2 regions of the Gordonia sp. SGD-V-85 genome follow, and region 1 is predicted to be linked to the other one. Evidence: predicted binding sites of a transcription regulator. Region 1 holds the regulator's gene; the other holds the start of a gene.
The links. Region 1 encodes LexA, which represses DNA repair genes until DNA is damaged. Its sites were predicted from a motif close to CGAACANNTGTTCG; they were not measured.
Positions count from the first base shown of each region.

Region 2: AS181_RS11280 (SAV_6107 family HEPN domain-containing protein) is a predicted target of LexA. The motif match lies at 2,138-2,151, and genes of this name have one in related genera.

Region 1 covers NZ_LNQO01000002.1:293,739-297,949, forward strand. Annotated here, with positions in the region: gene AS181_RS03425 (DeoR/GlpR family DNA-binding transcription regulator) at 1-353, opposite strand, end outside; gene AS181_RS03430 (phosphoenolpyruvate--protein phosphotransferase) at 502-2,211, shown strand; gene lexA (transcriptional repressor LexA) at 2,189-2,893, opposite strand; gene AS181_RS03440 (LysM peptidoglycan-binding domain-containing protein) at 3,118-3,657, shown strand; gene nrdR (transcriptional regulator NrdR) at 3,757-4,211, shown strand, end outside.
Region 2 covers NZ_LNQO01000008.1:10,932-15,142, reverse strand. Annotated here, with positions in the region: gene mraZ (division/cell wall cluster transcriptional repressor MraZ) at 9-449, opposite strand; gene AS181_RS11285 (DUF3040 domain-containing protein) at 988-1,389, opposite strand; gene AS181_RS11280 (SAV_6107 family HEPN domain-containing protein) at 1,556-2,029, opposite strand; gene AS181_RS11275 (GNAT family N-acetyltransferase) at 2,395-3,069, shown strand; gene AS181_RS11270 (phytoene desaturase family protein) at 3,072-4,211, shown strand, end outside.

The DNA.
Region 1 (4,211 bases):
CGATCGGGAGCGGTCGCCTCGGCCGCGCGGTAGGTGGTGGTGCCGGCGTCGAAGAGCACCGAGCCGCCGTCGGGCGGCAGGAACCGGATGGCCGCCCGGCCGATCGCGGTCTTCTGCTCGATCTGGCTCGACTCCCGTTCGTCGATCCCGAGCTCGCCGAGGGTGCGCATGATCTCGGCGCGCACGGCGCCGCCGTGGACCCGCTGGAGATGTCCGGCGCGTTCCAGTACCGCGAGATCGCGTCGGACGGTCTCGCTGGTGACGTCGAATTTCTCGGCGAGCGCGGCCACGGATGCCCGCCCCGCGAGGCGCACCTCGTCGACGATCGCCTGTTGTCTCTCCTCGGCGTACACACCGCTCCGATCTCCGGTTTCGACCACCCGCTTGTTGAGGCGTGTGGGATTGGATGTTGTAGTAATTGTGTTTACGCCTGTTTGTGTTGACAAGTCAAGCACTTTTTGTAACGGTGGTCACATCGATAGTCGAGTGAGAGGCAAGACGATGGCGCAGATCCTGACGGGAACCCCGGTGGTCGGCGGATTGGCCCACGGTCCCGCGCTGTGGCCGGGCGAGCGACCCGACCACTCGCCGGAGAAGCTCGGCGTCGGTGTGGAGATCGCCGAGGAACGGCGCGCCGACGAGGTCTCGCGCTTCGCCACCGCGGCCGGCGCCGTCGCGGCGCGGCTGCGCACGCGCGCGTCGCAGAACACCGGGGTGACGGCCGAGGTGCTCGCCGCGACGGCGGGCCTGGCCGAGGACCGCGGCTGGATCGGTGCCGCGACCGCGCTCATCGGCAAGGGCGCCCCCGCCGAGGCCGCTGCCGTCGCGGCCACCGAACAGTTCGCGGCGGTGTTCACCAAGCTCGGCGGACTGATGGCCGAGCGGGTCACCGATCTCAACGACGTGCGCGACCGGGTCCTCGCCGAACTGCTCGGCCTACCCGAACCTGGTGTGCCCACTCCGGAGGTGCCGTCGGTCCTGCTCGCCGACGACCTCGCGCCCGCCGACACCGCGGGCCTCGACCCCACGAGCACCATCGCCCTCGTCACCCGCCTCGGCGGACCGACCAGCCACACCGCGATCATCGCGCGCCAGCTGGGGATCCCGTGCGTGGTGGCGGTGGCCGACCTGGACGAGATCGAGCCCGGCACAACCGTTCTCGTCGACGGCAGCACCGGGCGAATCGAGGTGGAGCCCGATGCGGAGGCGGCCCGGGCTCGCGTCGACGAGGATCGGCGGCATGCCGCACTCGTCGCCGGCTGGACCGGTCCGGGGCAGACCGCCGACGGGGTGGCCGTGGCGGTGCTCGCCAACGTCGCCGACGGATCGTCGGCACGCGCCGCGGCCGGGTACCCAGTCGAGGGCGTCGGGCTCTTCCGCACCGAACTCGCGTTCCTCGAGCGTGCCGACGAACCGTCGGTGGACGAGCAGGCCGCGATCTACCGGGAGGTGCTCGATGCGTTCAACGGGCAGAAGGTGGTCATCCGCACCCTCGACGCCGGGTCCGACAAACCGCTCCGGTTCGTGACCCATCCCGACGAATCGAACCCAGCGCTCGGCGTGCGGGGTGATCGGATCGCGCTGGCGCACCCCGAGATCCGCGCGCATCAGCTCGACGCGATCGCGCAGGCCGCGTCGGGGTCGGCCGTCGCGCCGTGGGTCATGGCGCCGATGATCGCCTCGCCGGCGGAGGCGCGCACCTTCGCCGCCGAGGTCCGTGGCCGTGGTCTGGTCGCCGGGGTGATGATCGAGGTGCCCGCGGCGGCGATCCTGGCCGAAGCCGTCCTCGCCGAGGTGGACTTCGTGTCCATCGGCACCAACGATCTGACCCAGTACACGATGGCGGCCGACCGGATGTCGGCCGATCTCGCCGGACTGACCGACCCGTGGCAACCGGCCGTGTTGAGCCTCATCGCGGGAGTCGCGGCAGCGGGCGCACGTCAGGGAAAGCCGGTCGGGGTGTGCGGCGAGGCCGCCGCCGATCCGAACCTCGCCTGCGTGCTCGTCGGTCTCGGCGTCACCTCGCTGTCCAGCGCGCCGGCTGCTGCCGCGGCCGTGGGGGCCCGGCTCGGCGAGGTGTCCGCACCGGACTGCCGGGCCGCCGCCGAGGCCGCCCTGGCCACCTCGGATCCCGCCGCGGCGCGCGAGGCTGCCGCGGCGGTGCTCGACGGTTCGGTCGGCGGAGAGGTCAGACTCGCCGCATCACGGTGACGACCTTGCCGAGGATGACGGCATCGTTGCCCGGGATCGGATCGAACAGTTCGTTGTGCGGCATGAGCCAGACGTTGGGGCCCTGACGCTTGAAGGTCTTCACGGTGGCCTCGCCGTCGATCATGGCCGCGACGATGTCGCCGTTGTCGGCGACGTTCTGCTGCCGGACCACGACCCAGTCGCCGTCGCAGATCGCGGCGTCGATCATCGACTCGCCGACGACGCGCAACAGGAAGAGCGATCCCTCGCCGACCAGCTCACGGGGCAGCGGGAAGACGTCCTCGACGGCCTCCTCGGCCAGGATCGGACCGCCGGCCGCGATACGGCCGAGAACCGGCACGAAGGTCGGCTCGGGAAGCTGGCCGGCCGTCGGGGTGTCCGGCGACGGGGTGTCACTCGGGGCGATGTTGACCGCACGGGGACGGTTCGCGTCGCGCTTGAGCAGCCCCTTGCGTTCCAGCGTCCGCAACTGATGGGCCACCGACGACGTCGAGGCCAGGCCGACCTCGTCGCCGATCTCCCGGATGCTCGGCGGATAACCGCGCTCGCGCACCGAGCGGCGGATCACCTCCAGGACCCCGGCCTGTCGCGGGGTGAGTGAGGCCTCGGCGGCGGCGGCGTCGAACGGGGCCTCGTCGTCGGCGCCCCGCGCTCGGCCGCGCCTATCGCCGGTGTCACTCATGTTCGGTTCCTCTCGTCTTCGGAACGTGCTGGTAGATGGCTTGCGCCGGGTCCGAGCCTAGCGGAGTTCGACCGGCACCTCAAACATTTGTTCGATGTGTCGCGAGACTTTGTCGGGCCGTCGTGCTACAAATTCGAACATCAGTGCATCGAACATCTGATCGATGTTCGAACACCGACCGCGACACCCCGCACGATCCAGACACCAGAACACCGGAGGGCACCATGCGCACCGCCACTCTCGTCGCTCCCGTCCGCACCGACCGTCCCGACGCTGTCCGGCCCCCCACCGACCGCGCCGATCGGGTCCGGACGCGCGCCCCGCTGTCCGACGGCGGCCGGCCGATAGACAACCGGCCGGCCGGCACCCGACCGCGGGGTGCGTCGCCGGTGACCCCGCGGGTGGGCGGTACCCACTGTGGCTCTCCGGTCGGGGTGCGCGGGCGTGGCCCGGTCGGACCCGACGCGGCGGTGTTCCGTCGGCGCCGCCGCACCGCGGTCGCGCTCCTCGCCGGCGTCGGGCTGGCGTTCGTCGTGTGGGTGTTCGGTGTCGTGGGCCAGAACTACTCGGACTCGCTGACCCCGTCCGCCGTGAGTGCCGAGGTCGTCCACGTGCGCTCGGGGGACTCGCTCAGCTCGATCGCCGGCCGGGTGGCACCCGAGATGCCGCGCGAGGTCGTGATCGACGAGATCGTCGCGATGAACGATCTGGGGTCGAGCGCGCTGCAGGTGGGCCAGCCCCTGCTCACCCCCCGGTACCGCTGAGGCCGGGCGGTATCCTCGATGTCACAGGGGCCGGCCGACAAGCGGCGGGGCGCACGCTTCGGGTGCGTTCCAGCGTCCCGCGACCTGCGTGAGGACACGATGCGCTGCCCCTTCTGCAAGAACGACGACACCAAGGTCATCGACTCGCGTGTCGCAGATGAAGGGCAGGCCATCCGCCGCCGTCGCTCCTGTGTGGAGTGCGGTCGCCGGTTCTCGACCGTGGAGAGCGCCGTGCTCGCGGTGGTCAAACGCAACGGCGTGACCGAACCGTTCAGCCGGGAGAAGGTCATGCGCGGCGTGCGGCGAGCCTGTCAGGGCCGCCACGTCGCCGAGGACGCGCTCGCGCAACTCGCCCAGCAGGTCGAGGACACGGTGCGCGCCAGTGGATCGGCCGAGATCCCCAGCAACGAGGTCGGACTCGCCATCCTGGGTCCGCTCCGCGATCTTGACGAGGTGGCGTATCTGCGCTTCGCCTCGGTGTACCGGTCGTTCGACTCGGTGGAGGACTTCCAGCGCGAGATCGACGACCTGAAGGCGGCATCGGGTTCCGGGAG
Region 2 (4,211 bases), on a different contig from region 1:
TCCTCCGGCTACAGCACCGCGTTCAGCGCGGCTGAGTTGGCGGCCGAGAAGTTCTCCTCGTGCCGCGTCTGGTACTCGTTCCATGCGGCCGAGTCCCAGATCTCGAGGTGATCGAAGCTGCCGAACACCACGCACTCCTTGGACAACCCCGCGTACACGCGATGGTCGCCGGACAGGCTGATCCTGCCCTGACCGTCCGGTCGCTGCTCTTCCGAACCGGCGAAGAACGTCCGCTGGAACGCGCGCAGATCAGGGTCGTTCCGAGACGCCTCGACGATCCGAGCGGCTATCGCGTCGAACTCTTCGGTCCGGTACACCGACAAGCTGTGATCTTGGCCTTTGGTGACCACTACCCCTCCTGCCAGTGCATCGCGGAACTTGGCGGGCAACGTGAGCCGCCCTTTGTCGTCCAATTTGGGCGTGTAGGTACCGACGAATCGCACGGACACGTCGACACCTCCTGCCCACCGGGTTCCGCGTCGTATCTCGCCTCACCCAGTGCTGCCACAGTACCCCACTTTCCACCACTTTCCACCCCCACCGCCCCCGCATTCACCCACTGACAGCAAATTCCCAGTTCAGGGAGCTCAAGTTGACAATGAACGCGCGTGTCCCCGGCGCGTCACGGGCCGAAAGAAGCGCATCAAGCGTGTGACCAGAGACACCGATGAGGTTCGAGAGGCGGGAAATCCAGGCATAGATCCTCTAGTGGGGCAAAGTGGGGCGTCCCGGTGGGGAGAAGTGGGGATCGCCGGTGGGGAGAAGTGGGGATGCCGGTAAAGAAGCGCGAGGATCGTCGACTGGGCGTCCGATCCTGTCGATCGTGCGCCCGAATCCGTCGGCCGTGCGCCCGAACCCGTTCAGCGTGCTCTGGAGAGCAATCGAGGACATGAAAGAGCCGCGTGCCCGAAGGCACGCGGCTCAGTCGTATGCGAAGTTGCGGGAGTCGGTCAGCCGATCGACGAACGCGGAGTCGGGATCAGCGGATCACTCCTGCTCGAACCGGCGATTGAATCGCTCCTCCATGCGTTCCGACAGCTTGCGCTTGGCGCCGGACGACCCCGATTGCTTCTTGCCGGACCTGGTCGACGACGAGCCCGCCTCGGCGGTGTTGTTGTCTCCCCAGAGTGCGAAGAGGCCGGCCCCGAACATCACCAGGAAGCCCAGGAGGCTCACGATCGGGAATCCGCCGATGTTGATGTTGACGATGAGTCCGCCGACCAGCATCACCAGGCCGACGACGAAGGCCGCTGCCGCCTGCAGGCGACGACGACCGCTCGACTTCCCAAGGCGCCGACGCTTGACACTGGACGCAAACTTGGGGTCTTCCGCGTACAGCGCGCTCTCGATCTGTTCGAGCATGCGTTGCTCGTGCTCCGAAAGTGGCACCGACCCTCCTTCTCACTGATCCGTGACGCCGACGAAGGTCACCCGCGACCGGAAAGGCGTCTGCGCCTATATCGTCCCATGATACGAGGTGAAATCGACCGCGACCACCATTACTCGCTGTTGCCGACGACCGGGCGGTGCCAGAAACCGCAAAGTGTGGCCGGATTCACGCCGTCGCGCCGATCTGCGGCGCTTCGGCACCGAGTTTTCCTTGCTCGTAGGCGATGACCATCGTCTCGACCCGACGCAGGAAGTCGAGGACGAGCAGCCGCATGCCGGCGACGCTGTCGGGGTCGATCGTGCGGATGATCCCGGACTCGATCTTCATCCGAACCGGCGACAGCGCGGCGAACCGGGCGGCGATCGGCGCCAGCTCGGGGGCGACCACACCGATGCGGGTCCAGGCGTTCGACGTCCTGCGCCGCACGGTCCCGACCGGTTCGTGCACGGCAAGGGCCGCGCCCGAGGCGCGGAGTGCGACGAGGTACAGCTGGCGGAACCGCTCGACGTCGTCGTCGACGCCGTCGGCATTGTCGAAGAGCACGTGTGCGCGCTCGAGGAGATCGCGCGCTCGACCGACCATCACCGGGTCGACGGGCGCCGCGTGGGTGAGAGCCGTGGCGCTGCGGTGTCTGGCCATGTCGTCCTCCTCGTGCGTATGGGCTGTGTCCGGCGGCAGACGCTTCCCTCGTCCGCCGCCGGACCGTGTCGTCGGATGAACGCGAACAGCTTGCGGAGGCACATTCATCGAACATCCGTTCGACACGTTCAATATAGCTATCCCGGCGTCGGCGTTCAAGACATCTGTGACCCGAAACCCCCGCCGGGGAGTACAACGCCACCACCTGCGGGCCGATTCCTGCCGAGTGTGCATCATCGATAGGACAATTCCCGGAAGTGGCCTGCGACGCGATGCCCCCGGCAGAGGGCGGCCCGCCCCAGCGGCAGCCGACCTCGTCTGCAGGTCGACGACGCAGGACGAACGATGCAGAGAACGGAAATCCGTTGACCATCCGCCTGGTGAGCCTGAGTGGCCAGGACGCCCGGGCCTGGCTCGAGCCGGCCCTGGAGATCTACGTGACCGCGATGAATTATCCGCGCGGTACGGAGATCCATCGGGCCGGGCTCTGGCGCGAACACATCGCGCGGCCCGGATGGCGTGCGGTGGGCGCGGTCGAGACGGTGACCCCATACGAGGCGCGGACCATGCCGGCCGCGCGGCGCCGGGTCGGTCCACCGGTCGGCTTCGGACCCGACGACCTGCTCGTCGGCATCGCCTACGGCTACACCGGCGCGACCGGTCAGTGGTGGAACCAGCAGCTGCGGCTCGGACTCCGCCAGACGGGCCGACCGCCCGAGACGGTCGAGGCGATCGCGCGCGATTACTTCGAGCTCACCGAGCTGCACGTCCACCCGACCGCCCAGGGCCGTGGGATCGGACAGGCGCTCCTCGCCCGGCTGCTGGCCGATCGGCCCGAACGCCATGTGCTGCTGTCGACCCCGGAGATCCCCGCCGAGGACAACCGCGCGTGGTCGTTGTACCGGCGGATGGGTTTCACCGACGTCCTGCGCCACTTCACCTTCACCGGCGATCCGCGTCCGTTCGCGTTCCTCGGCCGTCCGCTCCCCCTGGAACTGCAACCCCCGGCCGCCGCCCGCCGCGCCGGTACCGGGAGCTGACGATGCACGGCCCCCGGCGTGACGCCGTCGTCATCGGCGCGGGCCACAACGGCCTGATCGCCGCGGCCTACCTGGCACAGGCCGGACGGGATGTGGAGGTACTCGAGCGGGACGACATCCCCGGCGGCGCGGTCTCCACCGTCGAACGGTTCCCCGGCCATCGGGTCGACCGGGGGTCGTCGTCGCATCTGATGATCCGTCACTCCCCCGTCCTCGACGACCTCGACCTCGCCGCGCACGGCCTGCGCTACGTCGACTGCGATCCGTGGGCGTTCGTCCCGGCCACCGCGACCGCCCCGCCGATCGTCTTCCGCACCGACCTCGACGCGACGTGTGCTTCCATCGAGAACGCCTGCGGTGCGGCCGATGCCGCCGCATATCGACGGTTCGTGGAGACGTGGACGCCGCGGGCGCGGGCGGTCATGGATGCGTTCTACCAACCCGCGACGATGGGGAAGTTCGGCCGGGCCTTCGGCGGGCTCGGCGGCACCGCCACCACGGCACGCACGGGGTTGTTCGGCCGGCGCGGCGGCCGGGTGCTGAACCTGACCGCCGAATTGATGGCCTCCGGCGATTCCCTCCTCGACGAGTATTTCGAGTCCGAACAGCTCAAGGCCGGACTCGCGTGGTTCGGCGCCCAGTCCGGACCGCCCATGAGCGCACCGGGCACGGCGCCGATGATCGGATTCGCCGCACTCATGCACCGAATCCCGCCCGGACGCGCGATCGGGGGCAGCGGCGCCCTCACCGAGGCCCTCGTGCACCGAATCCACCAGGACGGCGGCCGTGTCTCCTGCGGCGACCCCGCGGTCTCCGTCGCCCGCTGCGGCGACCACTGGCGGGTGCTCACCGGCACGGGTCAATCCCGTTGTGCCGCAACAGTCATCCACGCCTGCCACGTGCTCACCACGCTCGACCTCCTCGCCGCCGGCGGTTTCGACGCGGGCGTCATCGACCGCTGGCGACGCGCCATCGTCGTGGGCAGCGGGATCGGGATGGCGGTTCGCCTGGGGACGACCGGCCTGCCCGACTACCAGGGGCTGCCCGGCGACCTGCCCGAGCACGGCGTCCATTCGGCTCTCGGACTGCTGGTCACCGACCGCGCCCACCTCACCCGAGCCCATGCCGCGGCGTCGGTGGGC